Regions from separate parts of the Streptomyces sp. NPDC021115 genome, predicted to be linked through region 2. Evidence: riboswitches for the same ligand, from Rfam matches in the RefSeq annotation. Region 2 holds a riboswitch; the other holds the start of a gene.

Region 1 (3,456 bases), on a different contig from region 2:
TCCAGCCGCCGCAGGGCTTCGCCGCCCAGACCGGCGCCGCGACCGTCATCCTCGCCTCCTCCCACATCGGCTTCGCGCTGTCCACCACGCAGGTCTGCTCGGGCGCCGTCATGGGTGCGGGCGTCGGCCGCAAGGGCGGTGTGGTGCGCTGGTCGACCGCGGGCCGCATGGTCGCCGCCTGGGTGCTGACCCTCCCGGCCGCCGGTCTGGTGGCCGCGGGTGCGGCGCTGCTGGCCGACCAGGGCAACGGGGGCATCGCCGCCGTCGCCGTCCTCGCGGTGGTGGGCTGCAGCGTCATCTGGGTGCTCTCGCGCCGCAAGCCGGTGGACGCGGGGAACGTCAACGCGCCGAGCGTGGAGCCCGTCGAGTCGCCCGGTGTCATCACCACCGCGCTGCGGACGGTGTCCCCGCCGCCCGCCGGGAAGACCACGTCCGCCGGGTCCGCCGCGTCCGCCACCGATGGCGACGACGACACGAACGACGGCTCGTCCGCCTCCGCCCCGACCCCCGCCACCGCGGGCACCCGTTCCACCAGCTGACAGGGAGCACACACCATGCACATCGACTGGGCGGCCCTCGGCCAGGTCTTCGGCGTCAGCCTCGCGGTGACGGTCGGCGTCGTAGGGGTCTTCACCCTGGGCATCATCGGCACCTCCCGTACGGCACAGCCGCAGCCCCAGGCCGCGGCGTCCGCCGCTGGCGGCGCTGGCGGCGCTGGCGGCGCTGGCGGCGCGTCCCAGGTGGCGCGCACCGGCGCGTACGCCTGCTTCGCGCTGTGCGCCGCGGTGGTGGCGTACGGCATCTATCTGATCGTGGCCTGACGCCACGGAACGCCACAGAAGGCCGCGGGGCGGTGGGTGCGGATCGGCGCCCACCGCCCCGCGGCCGTTTGCCGGATGGGCGCCTGTGGGCCTCGGCACACTCCGGCATCGCAGGTCACATGCGAGTTGACGCCCATTCGCGCCCCATGGTGGACTTCCCGAGCCAAACGGCGGCAGAAGAGGAAGCCGGTGAGAATCCGGCGCGGTCCCGCCACTGTCACCGGGGAGCGCTCTCCCCTCACCGCGAGGGGTCACGGCCGTCCGTACACGAGGAGGGCTGGAAGACCGGGAGAGCCGCGGATCCGGGAGCCAGGAGACTCGCACCGCCGGTCACGTCGAGCCAGGGCGCGGACCCTGAGTGAGGACATACCGCCATGCCCGGCACTGCCACGCCGTCAGCTCCATCCGTTGTCCATATGCCCGGCGGCGGTCCCGTCCGCAGAGGCGTGACGGCGGTCTGAGGGATGCGTGCCGACCACGCCTCGTACGCGTGCGGCGCCGCTCTCGGCTTCCTCGGTGATCTCGCCGCGGGCGATCCGCGCCGCGGCCATCCGGTGGCCGCGTTCGGGCGCGCCGCCGCGTCCGCCGAGCGGCTGCTGTGGCGCGACCACCGCGGTTCCGGGGCCCTGCACACCGCGCTGTGCGCGGGCGGCGCGGCCGCCGGTGCCGCGCTGCTGGCCCGTACCGTACGCACCCTCACCGGGCCCCGCCGTACGGCCGACGCCGCGCTGACCGCCGCCGCCACATGGGCCGTGCTGGGCGGCACCTCGCTCGTACGGGAGGCCCGGGCCATCGGTGACGCGCTGGCCGCCGGGGACGTCGACGCCGCGCGGGAGCGGCTGCCGCATCTGTGCGGACGCGATCCGCAGGCGCTGGACGCTCAGCAGATCGCGCGGGCGGTCGTCGAGTCGGTGGCCGAGAACACCTCGGACGCGGTCGTGGGCGCGCTGGTGTGGGGGGCCGTGGCCGGGGTGCCTGGGCTCGTCGGCTTCCGCGCCGTCAACACCCTGGACGCCATGGTGGGCCACAAGTCGGCCCGCTACCGCAGGTTCGGCTGGGCGGCGGCCCGGCTGGACGACGTCGCGGGCTGGCCCGGCGCCCGGCTCACCGCCGCCCTGGCCGCCCTCGCCGGGCCCGATCCGCGCGGCGCGTGGCGCTCCTGGCGGCGCGACGGCGGACGCCATCCGAGCCCCAACGCGGGCCCGGTGGAGGCGGCGTTCGCGGGCGCGCTGGGGGTGCGGCTGGGCGGCACCCTGGCGTACGCGGGCCGGGTCGAGCACCGTCCCGTACTGAATCCGGGCGGCCGTCCCGTGGCGGTGGCCGACATTCCGCGGGCGATCCGTCTCTCGCGGCAGGTGTCGGCGCTCGCCCTGCTCGCCACCGCCGTGGGGCGCTCCGCGGCAAGCCAGAGAGGGGTGACCCGATGACCTCGGGGGGCGGACTGCTCATCGCGGGGACGACCTCGGACGCCGGGAAGAGCGTCGTCACGGCGGGCATATGCCGCTGGCTGGCGCGCAAAGGGCTCCGGGTCGCCCCGTTCAAGGCGCAGAACATGTCGCTCAACTCCTTCGTCACCCGGGACGGCGCCGAGATCGGCCGGGCGCAGGCCATGCAGGCCGCCGCCGCGCGCGTCGAACCGAGCGCCCTGATGAACCCGGTCCTGCTGAAGCCGGGCAGCGACCGCAGCAGCCAGGTGGTGCTGCTCGGCAAGCCGGTGGGCGAGATGAGCGCCAGGGGCTATCACTCGGAGCGGCGCGAAGGGCTGCTGGAGACCGTCACCGGCTGTCTGAGCGAGCTGCGGCGCACGCACGACGCGGTGATCTGCGAGGGCGCGGGCAGCCCGGCCGAGATCAATCTGCGCCGCACCGACATCGTCAACCTGGGTCTCGCCCGGGCCGCGGGGCTGCCGGTCGTCGTGGTCGGGGACATCGACCGCGGCGGCGTCTTCGCGTCGTTCTTCGGCACCACCGCGCTGCTGTCCCGGGAGGACCAGCGGCATGTCGCCGCCTATGTGGTGAACAAGTTCCGCGGCGATGTGAGCCTGCTGGAACCCGGCCTGGACATGCTGCGCGACCTCACCGGACGGCCGACCGTCGGCGTGCTGCCGTACGCCCACGGCCTCGGCATCGACGAGGAGGACGGGCTGCGGGTCTCGCTGCGCGGCACGGTGCGCGAGAGCGTCGTCGCACCACCGCACGGCGCGGACGTACTGCGGGTCGCGGTGGCCGCCGTACCGCTGATGTCCAACTTCACCGATGTGGACGCGCTGGCCGCCGAGCCGGGCGTGGTCGTGCGCTTCGTGGACCGCCCGGAGGAGCTGACCGACGCCGATCTGGTGGTGCTGCCGGGCACCCGGGGCACCGTCAGGGCGCTGGAGTGGCTGCGGGAGCGCGGTCTCGCCGACGCGATAGCGCGGCGGGCCGCGGAGGGGCGGCCGGTGCTCGGCATCTGCGGCGGCTTCCAGGCGCTCGGCGAGCACATCGAGGACGAGGTCGAGTCGAAGGCCGGAACGGTCGCGGGCCTCGGACTGCTGCCCGTACGGGTCCGCTTCGCCACGGACAAGACCCTGGCCCGGCCGGTGGGCGAGGCGCTGGGCGAGCGGGTGGAGGGCTACGAGATCCACCACGGGGTCGCC
Region 2 (3,456 bases):
GCATGATGCGCTCGGAGATCCGGGTGGACAGCGCCTGCGCCTCGGCCGAGTCGAACGGCAGCCGCAGCCGGAAGAACACGTCCTGGAGGCCCATCAGCCCGAGCCCCACCGGCCGCCAGCGGGAGTTGGAGGCCCCGGCCTCTTCCGTGGGGTAGAAGTTGATGTCCACCACGCGGTCGAGGAAGGTCACGGCGGTGCGGACGGTGCGGTCCAGCCGCTCCCAGTCCATCTCGCCGTCCGCACCGAGGTGCGCGGCCAGGTTGACCGAGCCGAGGTTGCAGACGGCGGTCTCGCCGTCGTCGGTGACCTCCAGGATCTCGGTGCACAGGTTGGAGGAGTGGACGACCCGGCCCGGCTCGGCGGTCTGGTTGGCGGTGCGGTTGGCGGCGTCCTTGAACGTCATCCAGCCGTTGCCGGTCTGCGCGAGGGTGCGCATCATCCGCGCGTACAGCTGGCGCGCCGGGACCTTCTTGAGCGCCCGCCCCTCGGCCTCGAACCGGCGGTACGCGGTCTCGAACTCCTCGCCCCACAGGTCGACCAGCTCGGGCGCGTCCACCGGCGAGAACAGCGACCAGTCGGCGTCCGCCTCGACCCGGCGCATGAACTCGTCCGGGATCCAGTGCGCGATGTTGAGGTTGTGGGTGCGGCGGGCCTCTTCGCCCGTGTTGTCCCGCAGCTCCAGGAACTCCTCGATGTCCGCGTGCCAGGTCTCCAGGTAGACGCAGGCCGCGCCCTTGCGCCGGCCGCCCTGGTTGACGGCCGCCACCGAGGCGTCGAGCGTGCGCAGGAACGGCACGATGCCGTTGGAGTGCCCGTTGGTGCCGCGGATCAGCGAACCGCGGGCGCGGATGCGGGAGTACGACAGACCGATGCCGCCCGCGTGCTTCGAAAGCCGCGCCACCTGGTGGTAGCGGTTGTAGATCGAGTCCAGCTCGTCCAGCGGCGAGTCCAGCAGATAGCAGGACGACATCTGCGGGTGGCGGGTGCCGGAGTTGAACAGCGTGGGGGAGCTGGGCAGGTACGACAGCGTGCTGGTCATCCGGTACAGCTCGGCGACGTCCGCCAGCGCCCGCTCCGACAGGTCCTCGGCGAGCCCGCAGGCCACCCGCAGCAGGAAGTGCTGCGGGGTCTCGATCACCTGACGGGTGATGGGGTGGCGCAGCAGATAGCGGCTGTGCAGGGTGCGCAGCCCGAAGTAGCCGAAGCGGTCGTCGGCGCCGTCGGCCAGCGCCTGGTCCACCAGGCCGTCCAGCCGGGCGGTGTGGGCGGTCACGAACTCGGCGGTGGAGTCGGCGATCAGGCCCTCGCGGTGGCCCACGGCGACGGAGGCCGAGAAGGAGTCCGCGCCCTGCCCGGCCGCCTCCTCGGCGATCGCGCGGGTCAGCAGCCGCGCGGCCAGCTTGGAGTACTCCGGTTCCTCGCCGATGAGCCCGGCCGCCGCCTCGGTCGCCAGCGAGCGCAACTCCGCCTCGTCCGAACCGGGATGGCGGCCGCGCAGGGCGGCGGCCGCGACCTTGCCGGGGTCGGTGGCGGGCAGATCGGCGGTGAGCGCCGTCAGGGTCCGCAGCAGGGCGGTCCCGGGCGCGTCGGCCGCTGCCGCAGTATCCGCTGCCTCTGAAACCGGGTCGGCGGGCGCGATGGTCACTGAAGTGGTCTCCCTCGCTCGGCTGGGGGCCTTTCGAGGGCAGTGCGCGATGGCCGCTCGTGGGCATGCCGATTCCGCTCTACGGCACCCCACGCAGCGTCCATCGACCCACCCCGCGAGGCCCGGACGTATGCAGACGGCCATCGGCAGGTCATCGGACTCACGGGTACGCGAAAGCGCACACGTACACCGTTGCGGGACAGTTCCGGATTCGCACCGGATTCCCCTGCGGCGACAGCGGAGACGAGCATACATCTTGTGTCGCGGTGCGCACGCGCCCCCAGATGTTGTGTCGTCAGCTGGGAGAATTCGCACAGTTGTGCGCGTCGTGTCGGGTCTGGGCAGTGCCGGAATCCCAGGGAAAACTAGCTTCCCGCGCCGCTCCGCCGCCATTCGTCCAGGGCACGGGCGAGGCGGGCGCGGTAGCCCGCGTAGCCGTCCTCGTAGGCGTCGCGCAGCTCGCTCCGGGGCTCGACGGTACGGGACGCCGCGTGCCACCGGGACGCGTCCACGGGGTCGCCGAGCGAGGCCCAGGCGACCGCGACCGCGCCCCGCGCGCCGACCTCCGGCTCTTCGGGCACGACCACCGGCCGGCCCATGACGCTCGCGAAAATCTCCGTCCACGCGGCGGACCGCACGCCCCCGCCGCACAGCGCGAGCCGCCCCGAGAGCCCCGCCGCCTCCAGGCAGTGGCGGGCCGCGTAGGCGATGGCCTCGCACACGGCCCGTACGGAGTCGGCGCGGGTGCTGGCGAGGGTCAGGCCGTCCAACCGCCCCCGGGCGGCGGGCTCCACGAACGGCGCGCGCTCCCCGGCGCCCGACAGGAAGGGCAGCGCGGTCACGCCGTTCGCGCCCGGCGGACTCCCGGAAAGCAGGGTGTCCAGGTCGGCCGTGGTCGTCCCTGTGAGATCGAGCACCCAGTCCAGGGCGGCGGTGCCGACCATAGCGGGCATCGCGCGCAGCCAGCGGTCCGGATCGGGGGTGCACAGCCACATCCCGGCCGGACCGGCGGCCGGGTCCACCTCCGGGCGGTCGGTGAGGACTTGGCAGGCCAGCGTGGTGCCGACGATGAGCAGCCCGTCGCCCACGTCCCGCACCCCGCTGCCGATGGCGCACGCGGGGAGGTCGTACGGACCGGAGACGACGGGCAGTCCGCGCGGCAGCCCGGTCAGCCGGGCCCCTGCGTCGTCCAGCGCGAGGACGGTGCCGGGCGCGGCGGGCGGGGGCAACAGCCGGGCGTAATCGGACAGTCCGCACAGCTCCAGCGCGTCCGGCACATATGTGCGGGTGGTGACGTCGAGGAACGGCAGGGAGGCATCGGAGGCGTCCACGGTGATGACGCCGGTCAGCCGCTGGGCCACCGCGTCCACGCAGTAGCCCGCGACCGCCGCGCGCTCCAGCGCCTTTGGCTCGTGCTCGGCCAGCCAGCGCAGCAGCGGGGCGTGGCAGCCAGGGAACAGCCCCGAGCCGGTGCGGGCGTGGAGGGCGGCGAGCGTGCCGTCCGCGCTCCAGCGGGCGACGGTCCCGCCTCCCCGGCCGTCCAGCCAGGAGATCGGCGGGCGCACCGCCCGGCCCGCCTCGTCGCGCAGCCACAGACCGTCGCCCTGGCCGGTGAGCGCGAGCGCGGCGGGCGGGCCGGGGAGCGCCGCGGCCACCTCGCGGACGACCTCGGCGACCGTGCGCAGCACGTCCTCCAGGTCCTGTTCGACCAGGCCGCCTGGCAGCCGGTCCAGTCGGCTGGGGCGGGCCGCGGAGGCGAGCGCGACCCCGTCGCGGCCGAAGGCCACGGCCTTGGTGACGGAGGTGCCGAC

The links. A riboswitch is a leader RNA that binds a small molecule or an ion and turns the genes downstream of it on or off. The one in region 2 is predicted to bind cobalamin.
Region 1: it holds a riboswitch for cobalamin, as region 2 does, so the genes downstream of both, ACH4TL_RS31015 (cobalamin biosynthesis protein) here and ACH4TL_RS02680 (ribonucleoside-diphosphate reductase subunit alpha) in region 2, are expected to answer to the same signal.

The regions. Positions count from the first base shown of each region.
Region 1 is NZ_JBIRQF010000012.1:168,460-171,915, reverse strand. It holds gene ACH4TL_RS31025 (anion permease) at 1-539, shown strand, start outside; gene ACH4TL_RS31020 (hypothetical protein) at 555-821, shown strand; cobalamin riboswitch at 999-1,141, shown strand; gene ACH4TL_RS31015 (cobalamin biosynthesis protein) at 1,286-2,248, shown strand; gene ACH4TL_RS31010 (cobyric acid synthase) at 2,245-3,456, shown strand, end outside.
Region 2 is NZ_JBIRQF010000001.1:592,150-595,605, reverse strand. It holds gene ACH4TL_RS02680 (ribonucleoside-diphosphate reductase subunit alpha) at 1-1,645, opposite strand, end outside; cobalamin riboswitch at 1,773-1,913, opposite strand; gene ACH4TL_RS02675 (FGGY family carbohydrate kinase) at 2,011-3,456, opposite strand, start outside.